One region of the Streptomyces sp. NPDC007875 genome, then DNA from elsewhere that is predicted to be linked to it. Evidence: predicted binding sites of a transcription regulator. Region 1 holds the regulator's gene; the other holds the start of a gene.
What was found. The regulator HrcA, encoded in region 1, represses chaperone genes, less so after heat shock. The targets are predictions, from matches to a motif close to TTNGCACTCNGNNNNNCNGAGTGCNAA.

Region 1 (9,568 bases):
GGCGGCCCCGCCGCGGCGCCCTCAGCGCCGTTTGGGCAGCGCCACCGTCATCAGGTCCTCGGCGACCGTGAGCTCCCCCTCGAACCCGGCGGCCCGCGCCTGGCACTCGAAGTCGGACGGATCGCCGTAGCGCTGCGAGAAGTGCGTCAGCACCAGATGCCGCACCCCCGCCCCGGCGGCGACCCTGGCCGCCTGCCCGGCGGTCAGATGCCCGTACTCGACGGCCAGCGCCTCCTCCTCGTCCAGGAAGGTCGACTCGATGACCAGCAGATCGCACCCCTGCGCCAGCGCGAAGACGCCCTCGCACAGCCGGGTGTCCATGATGAACGCGAAGCGCTGCCCCCGGCGCACCTCGCTGACCTCTTCGAGCGTGACCGTACGCCCCTCGATCTCCAGCATCCGATCCCGCTGCAGCCGGCCGATCTCCGGGCCTCGGATGCCGAACGCGGCGAGCCGCTCGGGCAGCATCCTGCGGCCGTCCGGTTCGATCAGGCGATAGCCGTAGGACTCGACGGGGTGCGAGAGCCGGGCCGCCTCCAGCGTGTACGCGCGGGTGCGGGCCAGCACCGCGCCGTCACCGGCGACCGGCTCCTCGGTCAGCGCCACCGTCTCGCGGTAGGCGGTCGCGTACCGCAGCCGCTCGAAGAACCGCTGTCCGCTCGCCGGGTAGTGGGCGGTCACCCGGTGCGGCACCCGGTCGAGGTTGATCCGCTGGATCACCCCGGCCAGGCCCAGGGAGTGATCCCCGTGGAAGTGCGTGACGCAGATCCGGTCGATGTCGTGGGCGGCCACCCCGGCCCGCAGCATCTGGCGCTGGGTGCCCTCGCCGGGGTCGAACAGCAGGCCCTCGCCGTCCCAGCGCAGCAGATAGCCGTTGTGGTTGCGGTGCCGGGTCGGCACCTGGCTGGCGGTGCCGAGGACGATCAGTTCCCGTGCGGACAAGGGTTATCCGGGGGGCCAGTTGAGCCCGCGGCCGCCCAGGACGTGGGCATGGGCGTGGAAGACGGTCTGGCCGGCGCCGGAGCCGGTGTTGAACACCACGCGGTAGCCCGTCTCGACGAGCTTCTCATCGGCGGCGACCGCGCCCGCCTCGCGCAACACATCCGCGGCGCCCTGTGGTTCGGCCGCCGCGAGGGAGGCCGCGTCCGGGTAGTGCACCTTGGGGATCACCAGGATGTGCGTGGGCGCCTGGGGGTTTATGTCGCGGAAGGCGACGGTGGTGTCCGTCTCGCGGACGACGGTGGCCGGCACCTCCCCCGAGACAATCTTGCAGAACAGGCAGTCGGCCTGCGGTTCTCCCGCCACCGGTGGCTCCTTACGGATCGTCGGCACATACGGTCCGGATGGTACCGGGAGCCCCTGCCGACGGGAGAAATCACGGCCTATTCGCCCTGACCGCCGCCCTCGGTACCGCCCTTACCGGCGCTGTCCGCGGTACCGGCCTGACCGGCGCCGCCCTCGGTGGTCGGGTGGTCCCAGGGGGAGCTGCGGGTCGGCTGCGGGTCATCGGTGCTCGGGCGGTCCCACGGGTGGCTCCGGGTCGGCCCGGGGGCCTCGGTGGTCCGGTGGTCCCACGGGTGACTACGGGTCGGCTGCGGGCTCTCGGTGCTCGGGCGGTCCCACGGGTGACTGAGGGTCGGCCGGGGGCTGTCGGTGTCCGGGCCGCCGCCCTGGCACTCCCCGATCACCTGCGCCTCGAAGACCTTCCGGCCGTCCACCTCGCCGGTCACATCGCCCCGGACGCAGTGGTCCGCCCGTACATAGGTCACCCGGCCCTTGATCCTGATGTCCTTGTCGCTGTCGGTCCTGCCGTGGCAGTCCACCCGCGCGTCGGTCTCCCCGGAGCGCTCGCTCCGCGAGGGCGAAGCACCGGCCGTACGGCCGTTCTTGAACTCGGCGTTGCAGCTCATCCAGCGGACGCCGACACCGCCCCGCTCCAGCGCCTCCGTGACGACCTGGTCCGTGGTGATCGCGACCGTCACGGAGCTGATACCGCTCCCCGTCGGCTCACACGCCGTCACCGCGACCGCCGCGCCGACCGCCGCGACGGACAAGAGCGTCCGTCCCCGTCGTGCCTGACTCAATACCCCCATAGGGGATAGGTTCCCATCGGCCGACGCGTATCGGAAGGCCGTCCTCGGCCAGGTACGGGCGCACAGAAGCGCGAAGAGACCCCTAAGGGGTTTCTCACCCCAGAGGACCCTCTCATCCCCAGCGGCCGGTGCGGCCGAGCAGCAGCGCGGCGGCCGCCGTTCCGGCCGTGGAGGTGCGCAGCACGCTCGGGCCCAGCCGGTACGGCCGCGCGCCCGCCTCGGCGAAGGCCGCCAACTCCTCGGGGGACACGCCCCCTTCGGGCCCGACGACCAGCACGATCTCGCCACTCGCGGGCAGTTGGGCCGTCGCGAGCGGTTCCCCGCCCTCCTCGTGGAGCACGGCCGCGAACGCGGCTTCGGCGAGAAGCCGGGCAACCTGTTTGGTCGTCATCGCGTCCGTGACCTCGGGGAAGGTCAGCCGACGGGACTGCTTGCCCGCCTCGCGCGCGGTCGACCGCCACTTGCCGAGCGCCTTGAGGCCGCGCTCGCCCTTCCACTGGGTGATGCAGCGGGACGCCGACCACGGAACGACGGCGTCCACGCCGGTCTCCGTCATGGTCTCCACCGCCAGTTCGCCCCGGTCGCCCTTGGGCAGCGCCTGGACGACGGTGATCCTCGGATCCGGGGCCGGCTCCCGGCGCACCTCGTCCACCGCGACCTGCAGCCGGTCCTTGCCCTCGACGGCCGCCACGGTGCCCTGGACGCCCGTACCGTGGCCGTCCGTCACCACCACGGGCTCACCGACGCGCAGCCGCCTTACGGACACCGCGTGGCGCCCCTCCGGGCCGTCCAGCCAGACCCGGGCCCCCGTGGCCGCACCCGCCAGGGAGTCGGCCACGAACACCGGGGCGGTCACGACACCGCACCCCGCTGGGGCTGAAGGCCCAACTCGCCCCGTGCGGCGTCGAGTTCCACCGCGAGCGTCTCCACCAGCCGCGCGGCGGGCAACTCGCGCGCCAGCCGGTGCCCCTGCCCGGCCCACAGCGCCATCCCCTGCGGATCGCCCGCCTTGGCGGCCGCCTTACGGAGACCGGACGTCATGTGGTGCAGCTGGGGGTAGGCGGCGGGCGCGTGCGGGCCGTGCTCGCGCATGAAGCGGTTGACCAGGCCCCGGGCCGGGCGGCCGGAGAAGGCGCGGGTCAGCTCGGTCCGGCCGAACAGCGGATCCGTCATCGCCTGCTTGTGCAGGGCGTTCGCCCCGGACTCGGGGCACACCAGGAACGCGGTCCCCATCTGGGCCGCGACCGCGCCCGCGGCCAGCGCCGCGGCGATCTGCGAACCACGCATTATCCCGCCCGCCGCGATGATCGGGATCTGGACGTACTCACGGACCAGCGTGATCAGCGACAGCAGACCGAGCCCGGCGCCCATCCCGTCGACGGCCGGGTCATTGCTGTACGTGCCCTGATGGCCGCCCGCCTCCACGCCCTGCACACAGACGGCGTCGGCGCCCGCCCACTGGGCGGTCTGCGCCTCGACGGGCGAGGTCACGGTCACGATCGTGCGGGTGCCGGCCTTGGCGAAGGCGTCGAGGACCGCACGGGTCGGGCAGCCGAAGGTGAACGAGACGACCGGAACCGGGTTGTCGAGGAGTACGGCGAGCTTGGCGTCGTACGCGTCGTCCGAGCCCGCGTCCGGATCGCCCAGCGGAGTCTCGTACCAGGCCGCCTCGCCCGTGAGCCGTGCCCGGTAGGTCCCGACGGCGGCCGTGTCGGCGTTGGACGGCTGCGGCATGAACAGGTTGACACCGAAGTGCCGTCCGGTCAGCCCTCGCAGCTGTTTGATCTCCTCATACATCGCTTCCGGCGTCTTGTAGCCGGCAGCGAGGAAACCGAGGCCACCGGCCTCGGAGACAGTGGCGGCGAGCTGCGGGCAGGAGGCTCCACCCGCCATCGGCGCCTGCACGATCGGGTACCGGTAAAGATCGGTCAGCGCGGAGGACATGGCCACATCGTGCCATGCCCTCCACATGGGCTCACCACCGGATCAGCAGCGCTGCGGGCGTCAGCGGCGCCCTACGGGCCGCATCCCGGCCCGGAAGCGCCTACCGCCCGTTGAACGCGTCCTTCAAGCGCGAGAACAGCCCCTGCTGCCCCGGCTTGAATTCGCCGACCGGGCGCTCCTCACCGCGCAGCTTCGACAGCCGCCGCAGCAGCTCCTCCTGCTCCGGGTCGAGCTTGGTCGGGGTGGTCACCTCGACGTGCACGATCAGATCGCCCCGGCCGCCGCCCCGCAGATGGGTGACGCCGCGCTGGTGCAGCGGGATCGACTGGCCGGACTGGGTGCCGGGCCGGATGTCGACCTCCTCCAGGCCGTCCAGCGTCTCCAGCGGCACCTTGGTGCCCAGCGACGCCGCCGTCATCGGGATGGTCACCGTGCAGTGCATATCGTCGCCGCGCCGCTGGAAGACCGGGTGCGGGACCTCGTGGATCTCCACATACAGGTCGCCCGCCGGGCCGCCGCCGGGTCCGACCTCGCCCTCACCAGCCAGCTGGATCCGGGTGCCGTTGTCCACACCGGCGGGGATCTTCACGGTCAGGGTGCGCCGCGAGCGGATCCGGCCGTCGCCCGCGCACTCCGGGCACGGGGTCGGCACCACGGTGCCGAAGCCCTGGCACTGGGGGCACGGCCGCGAGGTCATGACCTGGCCCAGGAAGGACCGCGTCACCTGGGAGACCTCACCGCGGCCACGGCACATGTCACAGGTCTGCGCCGAGGTGCCCGGCGCCGCGCCCTCGCCGCTGCACGTGGTGCAGACGACCGCGGTGTCGACCTGGATGTCCTTGGTGGTCCCGAACGCGGCCTCGCTGAGCTCCACGTCCAGACGGATCATCGCGTCCTGACCGCGCCGGGTCCTGGAGCGCGGGCCGCGCTGCGAAGCGGTCCCGAAGAACGCGTCCATGATGTCCGAGAAGTTGCCGAAGCCCCCGCCGAAGCCGCCGGCGCCACCGCCGCCGGCCCCGGACATCGGGTCTCCGCCCAGGTCGTAGACCTGCTTCTTCTGTGGGTCCGACAAGACCTCGTAAGCGGCGTTGATCTCCTTGAACCGCTCCTGGGTCTTCGGATCCGGGTTCACATCCGGATGCAGCTCGCGTGCGAGCCGGCGGAATGCCTTCTTGATCTGGTCCTGCGAGGCATCACGCGGCACGCCCAGGACTGCGTAGTAGTCCGTCGCCACTTACGACTCCGCCAGGATCTGTCCGACGTAACGTGCCACTGCGCGTACCGCTCCCATCGTTCCGGGGTAGTCCATGCGGGTCGGTCCGACCACGCCGAGTTTGGCGACCGCCTCGTCGCCGGAACCGTAGCCGACCGCGACGACCGAGGTGGCGTTGAGCCCCTCGTGAGCATTCTCATGCCCGATCCGCACGGTCATACCCGAGTCCTTGGCCTCGCCCAGCAACTTGAGGAGGACGACATGCTCCTCCAGTGCCTCCAGGACGGGCCGGATCGTCAGGGGGAAATCATGCACGAAACGCGTGAGGTTCGCGGTGCCGCCGATCATCAGCCGCTCCTCGGTCTCCTCCACCAGCGTCTCGAGCAAGGTCGACAGCACGATCGAGACGGTCCCCCGGTCCTCCTGTTCGAAGGACTCCGGAAGATCCTGCACCAACTGCGGCACATCCGCGAAACGCCGACCCACGACCCGGCTGTTGAGCCGGGCGCGCAGATCGGCCAGCGAGTCCTCGGTGATCGGAGTGGGGCAGTCCACCATGCGCTGCTCCACCCGGCCGGTGTCGGTGATCAGCACCAGCATCACCCGGGCCGTGGCCAGCGGCAGCAGCTCCACATGGCGCACCGTCGAGCGGGTCAGCGATGGATACTGCACCACCGCCACCTGCCGGGTCAGCTGCGCCAGCAGCCGGACCGTGCGGCCCACCACGTCATCGAGGTCGACCGCACCGTCCAGGAAGTTCTGAATGGCCCGCCGCTCCGGGCTGGACAGCGGCTTCACTCCCGCCAGCTTGTCCACGAAGAGGCGATAGCCCTTGTCCGTGGGGATCCGCCCGGCGCTCGTATGCGGCTGGGCGATGAACCCCTCGTCCTCCAGAGCGGCCATGTCGTTACGCACCGTGGCCGGGGAGACCCCCAGCCGGTGCCGCTCGGTGAGCGCCTTGGAGCCGACCGGCTCCTCCGTCCCCACATAGTCCTGGACAATGGCACGCAGCACCTCGAGTCTGCGTTCGCTGAGCACCCCGCGCACCTCCAGTCCAGCGGTCTCATCAGGTCGTCCGCCTGGCACTCACTGGGCACGAGTGCCAGAGCCCCTCCGCCAGTGTACGGCGGGGTGCGGTGGCATGGGCAAGAGTCGCCGCTGGCAGCAACTCTCCCCCATCCCTGTTGAGCTAGCGTCGCGGTATGGAGACGTGTTGGGAAGAGGCAGGCTGGGAGCGGCTCGCGCCCGGTGTGGCCCGCCGTCGGTTGCCGGAGTGGGACGAAACGGTCGGCGTGGTCGTCGGCCGGACCGACATCCTCGTCGTGGACACCGGCGCGACCCTGCGCGCCGGTGCCGAGCTGCGCGCCCTGATCACCCGGCTGACCGGCCGCCGCCCCACCCGGATCGCGCTCACCCATCCGCACTTCGACCACGTCCTGGGCTCGGCCGCCTTCGCGGGCTGCGAGGTGTACGGGGCCACGGGCATGGACGAGCTGCTGCGCCGCGAGCGGGAGACGCTGCGCGAGGACGCGATCCGCCACGGGGTGGACCGGGACGCCGCCACCGAGGCCGTGGACCATCTGGTCGGCCCGCACCACCCGGTCTCCGGGGAGCTCACCCTCGACCTGGGCGACCGGCCGGTGCTGCTGGCCAATGTGGGGCCCGGCCACACCGCCCATGACCTGGCCGTTCTGGTGCCCGGCCGGCCCGAGGTGGTCTTCTGCGGCGATCTGGTGGAGGAGTCCGGCACGCCCCAGGCCGGACCGGACGCGATCCCGGGCCGCTGGCCCGCCGCCCTCGACCGGCTGCTCGCCCTCGGCGGCCCGGACGCGCGATACGTCCCGGGGCACGGCTCGGTCGTGGACGCCGCGTTCGTGCGGGCCCAACGTGACGAACTGGCGGCCCGCTTCGGCGTGTCCCTCTAGGCGTCCACCTAGTTGTCCGCACTACAGGAGTGGGCGGTCGTCGCGCGCTATCGTCATCCGGATGCGACAGTACGACCCGGACCTGACCCCGCCCTGGAAGCGGCAGCGGCCCGCCCCGGAGGTCCCCGCCGAACCGGACCTCGTCGTGGAGGAGGTCACCACCGGCTTCTGCGGCGCCGTGATCCGCTGCGAGAAGACCGCCCAGGGCCCCACGGTCACTCTGGAGGACCGCTTCGGCAAACATCGTGTCTTCCCCATGGAGGCGCGCGGTTTTCTCCTCGAGGGGCGTGTCGTCACCCTCGTACGCCCGCGCGCGGCGGCCCCCAGCGCGCCCCAGCGCACGGCCTCGGGGTCGATCGCCGTTCCGGGAGCGCGCGCGAGGGTCGCCCGTGCGGGGCGCATCTACGTCGAGGGGCGCCATGACGCGGAGCTGGTGGAGCGGGTCTGGGGCGACGATCTGCGCATCGAGGGCGTCGTCGTGGAGTACCTGGAGGGCGTCGACGACCTGCCCGCCATCGTCGATGACTTCTCCCCCGGCCCGGACGCCCGGCTCGGCGTCCTCGTCGACCACCTGGTGACGGGCTCCAAGGAGTCCCGTATCGCCGCGCAGGTCACCGGCGAGCAGGTGCTGGTCCTCGGCCACCCCTACATCGACATCTGGGAGGCCGTGAAGCCGTCGTCCGTCGGCATCCCGGCCTGGCCGACGGTGCCGCACGGCCAGGACTGGAAGAAGGGCGTCTGCCGTGCCCTGGGCTGGCCGGAGAACACCGGGGCCGCCTGGCAGCGGATCCTGTCCTCGGTCCACTCCTACAAGGACCTCCAGCCGGAGCTCCTGGGGAGGGTGGAGGAGTTGATCGACTTCGTGACGGCCCCGCAGGGCTGACGGCTCAGCTCTCAGTCCACCAGGTCGCGCACCACCGCGTCCGCCAGCAGCCGCCCGCGCAGCGTGAGCACGGCCCGCCCCCGTCCGTACGGCTCCGGGTCCAGCAGGCCGTCCTCCAGCGCCCGTGCCGCGGCTGCCGCCCCGGCCGGGCGCAGCAGCTCCAGCGGGCAGCCCTCGACCAGCCGCAGCTCCAGCAGGATCCGCTCCACCCGGCGCTCCTCGCCGGTCAGCAGCTCCCGGCCCGCGCCGGGCGACCGGCCCTCGCCCAGGGCCTGCGCATACGCCCCGGGGTGCTTCACGTTCCACCACCGCACGCCGCCCACGTGGCTGTGTGCGCCGGGGCCGGCGCCCCACCAGTCGGCGCCGCGCCAGTACAGCTCGTTGTGCCGGCAGCGCCCGGCGGGCGAGGTGGCCCAGTTGGAGACCTCGTACCAGGCGAACCCGGCGGCCGACAGGGTCTCCTCGGCGATCAGATAGCGGTCCGCGTGCACATCGTCGTCGGTCATCGAAACCTCGCCGCGCCGGATCCGCCGCGCCAGCTGGGTGCCCTCCTCCACGATCAGCGCATACGCCGACACATGGTCCGGCCCCGCGCCGAGCGCCGCCTCCAGGGAGGCCCGCCAGTCCGCGTCGCTCTCCCCCGGCGTCCCGTAGATCAGGTCCAGGTTCACATGGTCGAACCCGGCCGCCCGCGCCTCGGCCACGCACGCCTCCGGCCGCCCGGGGGTATGCGTACGGTCCAGCACCTTCAGAACGTGCTGCCGGGCGCTCTGCATCCCGAAGGAGATCCGGTTGAACCCCGCCTCCCGCAGCTCCGCCAGATAGCGCGGGTCGACCGACTCCGGATTCGCCTCGGTCGTGACCTCGACCCCCTCGGCCAGCCCGAACTCCTCCCGGATCGCCCCGAGCATCCGCCCGAGGTCCGCCGCGGCGAGCAGGGTCGGGGTCCCGCCGCCGACGAAGACGGTCTCCACGGGCCGCGGGTCCTCGCCCAGCACCTTCCGCGCCAGCCGCACCTCGTCGACGACCTGCTCGGCGTAGTTGTCCCGCGAGGCGAGCACACCGCCGGAGCCGCGCAGCTCACTGGCGGTGTAGGTGTTGAAGTCGCAGTAGCCGCAGCGGGTGGCGCAGTACGGCACATGCAGATAGAACCCCAGCGGCCGACGCTCCGCCCCCGCCAAAGCGGTCGCGGGCAGTGCGCCGTCCTCGGGCATGGGCTCACCATCTGGCAGTACGGAAGGCATGCCCCCATTGTCCGTCACGGCCCGCGCCGCCCAGGACCACGAGGTGCGGGCCCCGGAGCCCGGAGCCCGGGCCTGTCCGGGCCTGTCCGGGCCCGCCCGGGCCTGCCCGGCGGATCGTCGCCGCACAGGGCCTCGCCGGACGGGGCCTAGACCACCTTCAGGACCAGCATCGCCAGGTCGTCGTCCGGCGGCTCCGCCGCGAACTCGTCCACCGCCTGCCGCACCCGCTCCGCGACCTCCCGCGCGCTCAGCCCCGCGCACAGCGC
Region 2 (9,568 bases), on a different contig from region 1:
CTCGACGCGAGCGAATGCCCGCCCACCTTCAACACCCGGCCCGAGCAGGTCGTCGGGGTGATCGCGGGCGGCCCGGACGCCGTGGTGACCTCGGTCGAGGGCGCGGAGGACAGCGCGGAGCTGGCCGCCCGGGACCTCGACCAGCTCGGGATCGGCCCCGATGACACGGTGGTCGGCGTCTCGGCCTCCGGCCGCACCCCGTACGCCGTGGGCGCGGTCGAACACGGCCGACGGCTCGGCGCGCTCACCGTCGGGCTGTCCTGCAACGCCGACTCGGCGCTCGCCGCCGCGGCCGACCACGGCATCGAGGTCGTCGTGGGGCCGGAGCTGCTCACCGGCTCGACGCGGCTGAAGGCGGGCACGGCCCAGAAGCTGGTGCTCAACATGATCTCGACCATCACCATGATCCGGTTGGGCAAGACCTTCGGAAATCTCATGGTCGATGTGCGCGCCTCCAACGACAAGCTGCGCGCCCGCTCACGGAGGATCGTCTTCCTGGCGACCGGCGCCTCCGACCAGCGGATCGAAAGCGCGCTGGCGGCCACGGACGGCGAGGTGAAGAACGCGATCCTCACCATCCTGGGCGGGGTGGACGCCCCGACCGCCGAGAAACTGCTCGCCGAGGCGCACGGCCATCTGCGCGCCGCCCTCGATGCGGCTGAGGAGTAAGCCCCGGATACGCCGGGCCCCGGATACGCCTGCTCCCGTATCCGGGGCCCGGCCCCCAAAACGCCGTCGGGGCGGCACCCCTGGGAGAGGGTGCCGCCCCGACGTCCTGGACGGTACGACCGACCGGCGAACGAACGCGCCGAGTCGATCAGAAGTCCATGTCACCGCCCGGCATACCGCCCGGAGCGCCCGCCGGGGCGGCCTTCTCCGGCTTGTCGGCGATGACGGCCTCGGTGGTGAGGAACAGCGCGGCGATCGACGCGGCGTTCTGCAGCGCGGAGCGCGTGACCTTGGCCGGGTCGATGATGCCCTCGGCGATCAGGTCGACGTACTCACCGGTCGCGGCGTTGAGGCCGTGACCCGGGGTCAGGTTGCGCACCTTCTCGACCACGACGCCGCCCTCGAGACCGGCGTTGACCGCGATCTGCTTCAGCGGGGCCTCCAGGGCCAGGCGCACGGCCTGGGCACCGGTGGCCTCGTCGCCCTCGAGCTCCAGCTTCTCGAAGACCGAGACGGTCTGCAGCAGGGCCACGCCACCACCGGCGACGATGCCCTCCTCGACGGCCGCCTTGGCGTTGCGCACCGCGTCCTCGATGCGGTGCTTGCGCTCCTTGAGCTCGACCTCGGTGGCGGCACCGGCCTTGATGACGGCCACGCCGCCGGCCAGCTTCGCCAGGCGCTCCTGGAGCTTCTCGCGGTCGTAGTCCGAGTCCGAGGACTCGATCTCGGCGCGGATCTGGTTGACGCGGCCCTGCACCTGGTCGGTGTCGCCGGCGCCGTCCACGATGGTGGTCTCGTCCTTGGTGACGGTGACCTTGCGGGCGCGGCCGAGCAGGTCCAGCCCGGCGTTCTCCAGCTTGAGGCCGACCTCCTCGGAGATGACGGTGCCACCGGTGAGGATGGCGATGTCACCGAGCATGGCCTTACGGCGGTCACCGAAGCCCGGGGCCTTGACGGCGACGGACTTGAAGGTGCCACGGATCTTGTTGACGACCAGGGTGGCCAGGGCCTCGCCCTCGACGTCCTCGGCGATGATCAGCAGCGGCTTGCCCGACTGCATGACCTTCTCGAGCAGCGGGAGGAGGTCCTTCACGCTGCTGATCTTGGAGTTGACGATCAGGATGTACGGGTCGTCGAGCGACGCCTCCATACGCTCCATGTCCGTCGCGAAGTACGGGGAGATGTAGCCCTTGTCGAAGCGCATGCCCTCGGTGAGCTCGAGCTCGAGCCCGAAGGTCTGCGACTCCTCGACGGTGATGACACCTTCCTTGCCGACCTTGTCCATCGCCTCGGCGATGAGCTCACCGATCTGGGTGTCGGCGGCGGAGATGGAGGCGGTGGAGGCGATCTGCTCCTTGGTCTCCACGTCCTTGGCCTGCTCGAGAAGCTGGGCGGAGACGGCCTCGACGGCCTTCTCGATACCCCGCTTGAGCGCCATCGGGTTGGCACCCGCGGCGACGTTGCGCAGGCCCTCCTTGACCAGCGCCTGGGCGAGGACGGTCGCGGTCGTCGTGCCGTCACCGGCGACGTCGTCCGTCTTCTTCGCGACCTCCTTGACCAGCTCGGCGCCGATCTTCTCGTACGCGTCCTCGAGCTCGATCTCCTTGGCGATGGAAACACCATCGTTGGTGATCGTGGGGGCGCCCCACTTCTTCTCGAGGACGACGTTACGGCCCTTGGGGCCGAGGGTGACCTTGACGGCGTCGGCGAGCTGGTTCATCCCGCGCTCGAGGCCGCGCCGCGCCTCCTCGTCGAACGCGATGATCTTGGCCATGTGAAGTGGTCCTCCCAAGACGGGGTGGATTGCTCCGGACCGCGCTGGCGCCCGCGACGGACGGCCTGCCTGCCGTACGGTTCCTTGCCCCGCATGGCCTGGCGGGCCTCACCGACCCGGTCCTTCTGTCACTCTCAACGTCAGAGTGCTAACGCCAATGATTAGCACTCGGACCTATAGAGTGCAAGCGCCCGAAGGGCATCCTTGGGGGGCGGCGGCCGGGTGACGGGTGGGCATCCGCCCCTGCGCCGACTCGTAACGATCAGCGCGGACACGCCGAAGGGTCCGTACCCTGTTCGGGACACGGACCCTTCGGACTGTACTGTTCAGCTGCGTCGCGTCGGCGCGTCAGCCTACGGCCACGCGGACCATGTCGGCCTGCGGGCCCTTCTGACCCTGCGAGATCTCGAACTCGACCCGCTGGCCTTCCTCGAGGGTGCGGTACCCGTCCATCTGGATCGCGCTGTAGTGGACGAACACGTCCGCACCACCGTCGACCGCGATGAAGCCGTACCCCTTCTCCGCGTTGAACCACTTGACGGTGCCCTGAGCCATTCCTAACTCCCCTATTGCTGGCCCTTGCGCAGGACCGCACTCCGCGGACCCGGGTCAGACCTCACCCCCCGGATGTGGGGGGTGTGCGCCGGAACGCGTCGACCGCCGCTGAATGTATCCGTCCCAACGCCCTCTGCAACAGGTCAATCGGACGAGAATTCTGGGCGCGGTCGAACGGTTAAAAGTGAGAATTTATGTGAAGTTCGGGCAATCCGGGCGGGGCATAGGGAACCAACCCGACAATTCGTGCTCACACTTTACGCACAACTTGACGAGTTCTCATATGTGGTTCCGGCCCGGGGGCCATCGGGGAATCCGGGCAACTGTATCGCGATTCCACACACGGAATCGCCCCGTCCGGTTGTCCCCGGACGGGGCGATGCCAAAGGTGAGGAGGGTGGACGCGGGGTCAGCAGCCGCCCGCGACCGCCGGGATGATCGAGATCCCGGCACCGTCCGGGGTCGCCGTGGCCAGGCCGTCGGCGAAGCGGACGTCGTCGTCGTTGACGTAGACGTTGACGAAGCGGCGGAGCTTGCCGGTGTCGTCCAGGACGCGGGCCGCGATGCCCTGGTGGTTCTTCTCCAGGTCCGCCAGAACCTCGGCGAGGGTCGCGCCCTCGGCGGGGACCTCGGCCTGACCGGCGGTGTACGTGCGCAGGATGGTCGGGATTCGGACGTTGACGCTCATGCGAGACCAGCCTCTCGGAACGAGTCAAGGGTGGGGCGGATGATGGCAGAGGGACCGGTGGTGGGGGCCACCGCGTCGAGGGTCTTGAGGCCGTCGCCGGTGTTGAGCACGACGGTCGTCAGGGACGGGTCGAGCAGACCGTCCTCGATCAGCTTCTTGGTCACGCCGACGGTCACCCCGCCCGCGGTCTCCGCGAAGATCCCCTCGGTGCGGGCGAGCAGCTTGATCGCGTCGACGATCTGCTCGTCGTTCACGTCCTCCACCGCGCCGCCCGTACGGCGGGCGATGTCCAGGACGTACGGGCCGTCCGCGGGGTTGCCGATGGCCAGCGACTTGGCGATGGTCTGCGGCTTCTGCGGCCGGACGACGTCATGGCCGGCCTTGAAGGCGGCGGAGACCGGGGAGCAGCCCTCGGCCTGGGCGCCGAAGATCTTGTAGGGCTTGTCCTCGACCAGACCGATCGCGATCAGCTCCTTCAGCCCCTTGTCGATCTTGGTGAGCTGGGAGCCGGAGGCGATCGGGATGACGATCTGGTCCGGCAGCCGCCAGCCCAGCTGCTCGCAGATCTCGTACGCCAGGGTCTTGGAGCCCTCGCCGTAGTACGGCCGCAGATTGACGTTGACGAAGCCCCAGCCCTCGCCCACCGGGTCGCCGATCAGCTCGCTGCAGAAGCGGTTGACGTCGTCGTAGGTGCCCTCGATGCCGACCAGCTCACCGCCGTAGACCGCGGCCATGACGACCTTGCCCGCCTCCAGGTCGTGCGGGATGAAGACGCAGGAGCGGAAGCCCGCACGGGCGGCCGCGGCGCCGACCGCGCCGGCGAGGTTGCCGGTGGAGGAGCAGGAGAGGGTGGTGAAGCCGAAGGTGCGGGCGGCCTGGACGGCGATGGCGACGACCCGGTCCTTGAAGGAGTGGGTGGGGTTGCCGGAGTCGTCCTTGATGTGCAGCTCACCGGTGACGCCGAGCTCACGGGCGAGGTTGTCGGCCTTCACCAGCTGGGTGAAACCGGGGTGCAGGCTGGGCAGGTCCGCCACGTCCGCGGGGACGGGCAGCAGCGGGGCATAGCGCCAGATGCTGTTCGGACCGGCCTCGATCCGCCGGCGCAGCTCCTCCGGGTCGCCGGCCGGCAGCTCGTACGCGACCTCGAGCGGCCCGAAACAGACCTCACACGCGAAGATCGGGCCCAGATCGAACCGCTCACCGCACTCCCGGCAGGACAATGCGATGGCGGGACCGAAGGCACCGGAGGGGTCGGAGGCGGAGGAAGTGGTTGAGCTTTCTACTGACTGCACAGCCATGGATGGCGAGGCCCTTTCTCCTCATCTTCCTCGCGACGCATTTCGCCACGAGACGGAATTGGCACCTTCCCGAGCTGGGAGCCTCGCTGCGGAATGCGAGATCAGCTGGAGGGTTGCCGGGGCTTCAACGGGCCGTTCCCTCTGCCCCTCTGGATGAGCGGTATGGCACCGGGCGGACCCGGGCGTTTGTGAGCACGGCATCATCACGGGCTTCCTCGGTAAACACCGAGGTCGACCCCGACATACGACGGCCATGTGCGTTGTTCAAGACTGTAACCGAAGGCCCGGATGGTTGAGCTAGCCGTCCGAAGCGCGAGATGGATCACAGCGACCACGGCAGGGAGAGACACAGGTGCTGGATGAGGTGGAGCGCTGGCTGAAGCACCGCTCCTGGTCGGCCGACGACCGGCCGCTGGACCGCCTGCTGGACGCGAAGCGGGGCTCGGCGACGACCCTGAGCGTGGTCCTGCCCGCCCTGAACGAGGAGGCCACGGTCGGCGAGATCGCCGCGACGATCCGCCGGGAGCTGATGAGCGAGGCGGCGCCGCTGGTGGACGAGCTGGTGGTGCTGGACTCCGGCTCGACGGACCGCACCGCCGAGGTCGCCGCGGCGGCGGGCGCCACCGTCGTCCCCCGCGACTCGCTGCTGCCCCGGCTGCCCGCGCTGCCCGGCAAGGGCGAGGTGCTGTGGCGGTCCCTGCTGGCCACGAGCGGCGACATCATCTGCTTCATCGACGCCGACCTGCGGGAATTCGATCCGCGCTTTGTCTCGGGGATCGTCGGTCCGCTGCTGACCGACCCCACGCTGCAGCTGGTGAAGGGCATGTACGACCGCCCGCTCGGCGAGGTGGCGGGCCAGGGCGGCCGGGTCACCGAGCTGGTCGCCCGCCCGCTGCTGAATCTGCACTGGCCCCAGCTGGCCGGATTCGTCCAGCCGCTGGGCGGTGAGTACGCGGCACGCCGCACGCTGCTGGAGCGGCTGCCCTTCCCGGTCGGCTACGGGGTCGAGCTGGGGCTGCTGGTCGACGCGCTGCACACGGTGGGTCTCGACGCACTCGGCCAGGTGGACATCGGGGTGCGCAAACACCGCCACCAGGACGGGCTGGCGCTCGGCCGGATGGCCGCCGCGATCTACCGCACCGCACAGCTGCGGCTGGCCCGGGGCCATTTGGTGCGGCCGCGGCTGACCCAGTTCGACCGGGGCGACAACGGCTTCGAGCCGCGCACCACGGACGTGGACACCGAGGAGCGGCCGCCGATGATCGAGATACCGGAGTACGCGGAGCGGCGCGCGGCGTGATGCGTACACGCGGCGCGGCGTGACCGCCCCGGTGGGGGCATCACGCGATAGCCCCTACGGGCGGAAACAGGCCGCCCCATACCGCCTACGGGGCAAGAAACCGTACGTACGTTTGCGCGGGGTCGTGGCTGGCTAGGCTCGCGATATGGCAGTTCCGCGCACCGCTCCGATCCTGGTCGCGTCCAACCGCGGCCCGGTCTCGTACACCCTGGGCGAGGACGGCTCGCTCACCGCCCGGCGCGGCGGTGGCGGGCTGGTCTCCGGCCTCAGCGCCATCGGAACCGACGCGAACGCGGTGTGGGTGTGCGCGGCGCTCGGGGAGGGTGATCGCGAGGCGGCCCGGCGCGCCGGGGAGAGCCATCTGAACCCCGGTGACACCGGCGGCCAGCAGGTGCGGATGCTCGACATCGCACCGGATGTCTTCGCCGCCGCGTACAACGGCATCGCCAATTCGGTGCTGTGGTTCATCCACCATCTGCTCTACCAGACCCCGGTCGAGCCGGTCTTCGACGCGGAGTTCGCCGACCAGTGGGCGGCCTACGAGACGTATAACGCGGCCTTCGCGGACGCACTCGCCGAGGAGGCGGTGGACGAGGCCGTCGTCCTGGTGCAGGACTACCACCTGGCGCTGGTGCCCGCGATGCTCCGCGAGCGGCGCCCCGATCTGCGGATCGGTCACTTCTCGCACACCCCCTGGGCCCCGCCGGACTACTACCGGCTGCTGCCGGACGACGTCGCGGCGGGTGTGCTGCGCGGCATCCTCGGCGGCGACCGCGCCGCGTTCCTCACCGAGCGCTGGGCCGATGCCTTCGCCGACTGCTGCGCGGCCGTGCTGGGCGCGGAGATCGTCCGGGACGGCGACGGTGACGGTAACGGCGAGGGCGCGGCGACGGCCGTGCGCTTCGAGGGACGGGAGACCCGGCTGGGCGTCCACGGCCTCGGCGCGGACGCGGACTTCCTGCGGCAGCGGTCGCGGCAGGCGGATGTGGACGAACGGCTGACCAGTCTGCGGGCGCAGATCGGGCCGGACCGGAAGTCGATCGTCCGGGTGGATCGCACCGAGCTGTCCAAGAACATCGTGCGCGGGCTGCTGGCCTACCGGCGGCTGCTGGAGACCCACCCCGAGTGGCGGGAGCGCGTGGTGCATGTGGCCTTCGCCTACCCCTCCCGCCAGGACCTCGCGGTCTACCGCGACTACACCGAGCGGGTGCGGCGGATCGCGGATGAGATCAACGCCGAGTACGGCACGGAGGGCTGGACCCCGGTCGCCCTGCATGTGAAGGACGACTTCGCACGGTCGCTGGCCGCCTACCGACTGGCGGACGTGGCGCTGGTCAACCCCATCCGGGACGGGATGAACCTGGTGGCCAAGGAGGTCCCGGTGGTCTCCGAGCGGGGATGTGCGCTGGTGCTGTCGCGGGAGGCGGGGGCATACGCCGAGCTGGGCGACGACGCGCTGGTGGTGAACCCGTACGACGTGGAGGCCACGGCCCGGGCACTGGACGAGGCGCTGCGCATGAGCGACGGCGAGCGCGCGGACCGTACAAAGCGACTCGCCGCCGCCGCGACCGCGCTGCCGCCCCAGGCATGGTTCCTGGCGCAGCTGCGGGCGCTGTAGGGGCGAGGGTTTCGCGGTAACGGGCCTCTGAGCCGCGGACTGACGAGGTGACTGGCCCGGCCCAGGCGGCTCTACGAAGCGTTGGCGCCGCTGACCGCGTCGGCCAGGGACGACAGCAGCTCCACCACACCCGCCGGGCCGTCGACCACCAGGTCGGCCCGCTTGGCGAGTTCGGTCACCTCCGTGCTGCCGCTGCAGACCAGCACCCCCGGCACACCCTCCTCGCGCAGCCGCTCCACCGCCGCGAACGCGGCCAGGTCGCCCAGGTCGTCGCCCGCGTAGAGCACGGCTTCCGCACCCGTCCGCCGTACGTACTCCGTGAGCGCGACGCCCTTGTCCATGCCCGGCGGCCGCAGCTCGAGCACCAGTCGGCCGGGCTCGACGATCAGCCCATGGCGCTCGGCCAGGGCGTGCAGCGGCGCGCGCAGCAGCTCGAACGTGGCCTGCGGGTCCTCGGCACGGCGGGTGTGGACGGCGACGGCGCGGCCCTTGTCCTCGATCCAGGTGCCCTGTGAGGCGCCGTACTCCTCGAGGACGGCGGGGAGTTCGGCCTGGACAGCGGCGACGCCGGGGTGCGGTTCGGGTGCCTGGACCGCGCCGCTCGCAGCGTCCCAGCGCTCGGCGCCGTAGAGACCGAGGACGACGAGCCCGTTCAGCCCCTCGGCCCCGGCGAAGCCGCCGTACCGGACGGCGACCTCGGCCGGACGGCCGGTGATCACCGCGACGGAACGCAGCCGCGGGGCCAGCCGGGAGAGCGCGGGGAGGGCGCCGGGGTGGGCGCGGGCCTGGTCGGGGTCGGGGACGATCTCGGCGAGGGTGCCGTCGAAGTCGAGTCCGACAACGGCGCGGCCGGGCCGTTCGAGGAGGGCGGCGAGGCCCTCGCGGCCGGCGGCGGTGGTAGGTACGGGGAGGGGGTGACTGCCCATAGCGCTGCCCATGACGGTGACCCTACCGGGCCCGGCGACGCCACGGGCTTGGCTCGGGACGTCCCACCGGTGAACGGCCCGGGGAGGTCCCGCCTCAGCGCCGTTCGCGGCGCTCGTCCCTGACCCGCCGCAGCCGGTTGACGGTCACCGGGTCGTGCTCCAGGGCCCTGGGGTCGTCCAACAGCGCGTTCAGCAGCTGGTAGTAGCGGGTCGGGGAGATGCCCAGCCGCTCCCGTATCGCCCGCTCCTTGGCGCCGGGGCCCGGCCAGCCGCGTCGCTCCGCGGCGAGCACGGCCAGGTCGCGGTCGGACAGCCCGTCGCCCGAGCCCGGCTCCCGGCCCTGCCCCTGGTCCTCGGCCGGGCTCTCGACCTGCTCCCGGCCCCCGCCCTCGCCCCCGCCCTCGTCGGCAGGGTCGTCGGAAGGGCCGGGGCCGGGCGTGTCCACTGTCATGCCCCCGCATTCTCCATGGCGTCGGCCTCACGCTGGATCTGGCCCAGCACGCTCGTCGGGTCGCCGCCCTTGCCCACGGTCGAGCCGATCTTCTGCTTGATCAGCTTGCTGACCTCCGCCCAGGAGGTCTTGTCGGCCGGGTAGAACTCGGCGCTCTCCAACTCGTCGAGGAACCGCCACAGCCGCTTGTGCTCACGGTCGCCGAGCATCGTCTGCTCGACGGCGGTGGTCACCGGCAGCAGGTCGTACTCCGTGACGAAGTCCAGCACGTTCTTCTCGGTGTAGACGA

Region 2: groL (chaperonin GroEL) is a predicted target of HrcA. The motif match lies at 2,605-2,631, and genes of this name have one in related genera.

The regions. Positions count from the first base shown of each region.
Region 1 covers NZ_JBIADZ010000007.1:229,110-238,677, reverse strand. Annotated here, with positions in the region: gene ACFYOY_RS17185 (ribonuclease Z) at 22-942, opposite strand; gene ACFYOY_RS17180 (histidine triad nucleotide-binding protein) at 946-1,305, opposite strand; gene ACFYOY_RS17175 (hypothetical protein) at 1,383-2,054, opposite strand; gene ACFYOY_RS17170 (16S rRNA (uracil(1498)-N(3))-methyltransferase) at 2,206-2,949, opposite strand; gene ACFYOY_RS17165 (nitronate monooxygenase) at 2,946-4,037, opposite strand; gene dnaJ (molecular chaperone DnaJ) at 4,138-5,271, opposite strand; gene hrcA (heat-inducible transcriptional repressor HrcA) at 5,272-6,288, opposite strand; gene ACFYOY_RS17150 (MBL fold metallo-hydrolase) at 6,453-7,175, shown strand; gene ACFYOY_RS17145 (DUF3097 domain-containing protein) at 7,237-8,058, shown strand; gene hemW (radical SAM family heme chaperone HemW) at 8,070-9,302, opposite strand; gene ACFYOY_RS17135 (SpoIIE family protein phosphatase) at 9,449-9,568, opposite strand, start outside.
Region 2 covers NZ_JBIADZ010000006.1:360,466-370,033, reverse strand. Annotated here, with positions in the region: gene murQ (N-acetylmuramic acid 6-phosphate etherase) at 1-669, shown strand, start outside; gene groL (chaperonin GroEL) at 818-2,443, opposite strand; gene ACFYOY_RS16150 (cold-shock protein) at 2,792-2,998, opposite strand; gene ACFYOY_RS16145 (MoaD/ThiS family protein) at 3,408-3,686, opposite strand; gene thrC (threonine synthase) at 3,683-4,984, opposite strand; SAM riboswitch class I at 5,003-5,144, opposite strand; gene ACFYOY_RS16135 (glucosyl-3-phosphoglycerate synthase) at 5,337-6,284, shown strand; gene ACFYOY_RS16130 (trehalose-6-phosphate synthase) at 6,430-7,902, shown strand; gene otsB (trehalose-phosphatase) at 7,974-8,828, opposite strand; gene ACFYOY_RS16120 (DUF3263 domain-containing protein) at 8,923-9,279, opposite strand; gene ACFYOY_RS16115 (extracellular solute-binding protein) at 9,276-9,568, opposite strand, start outside.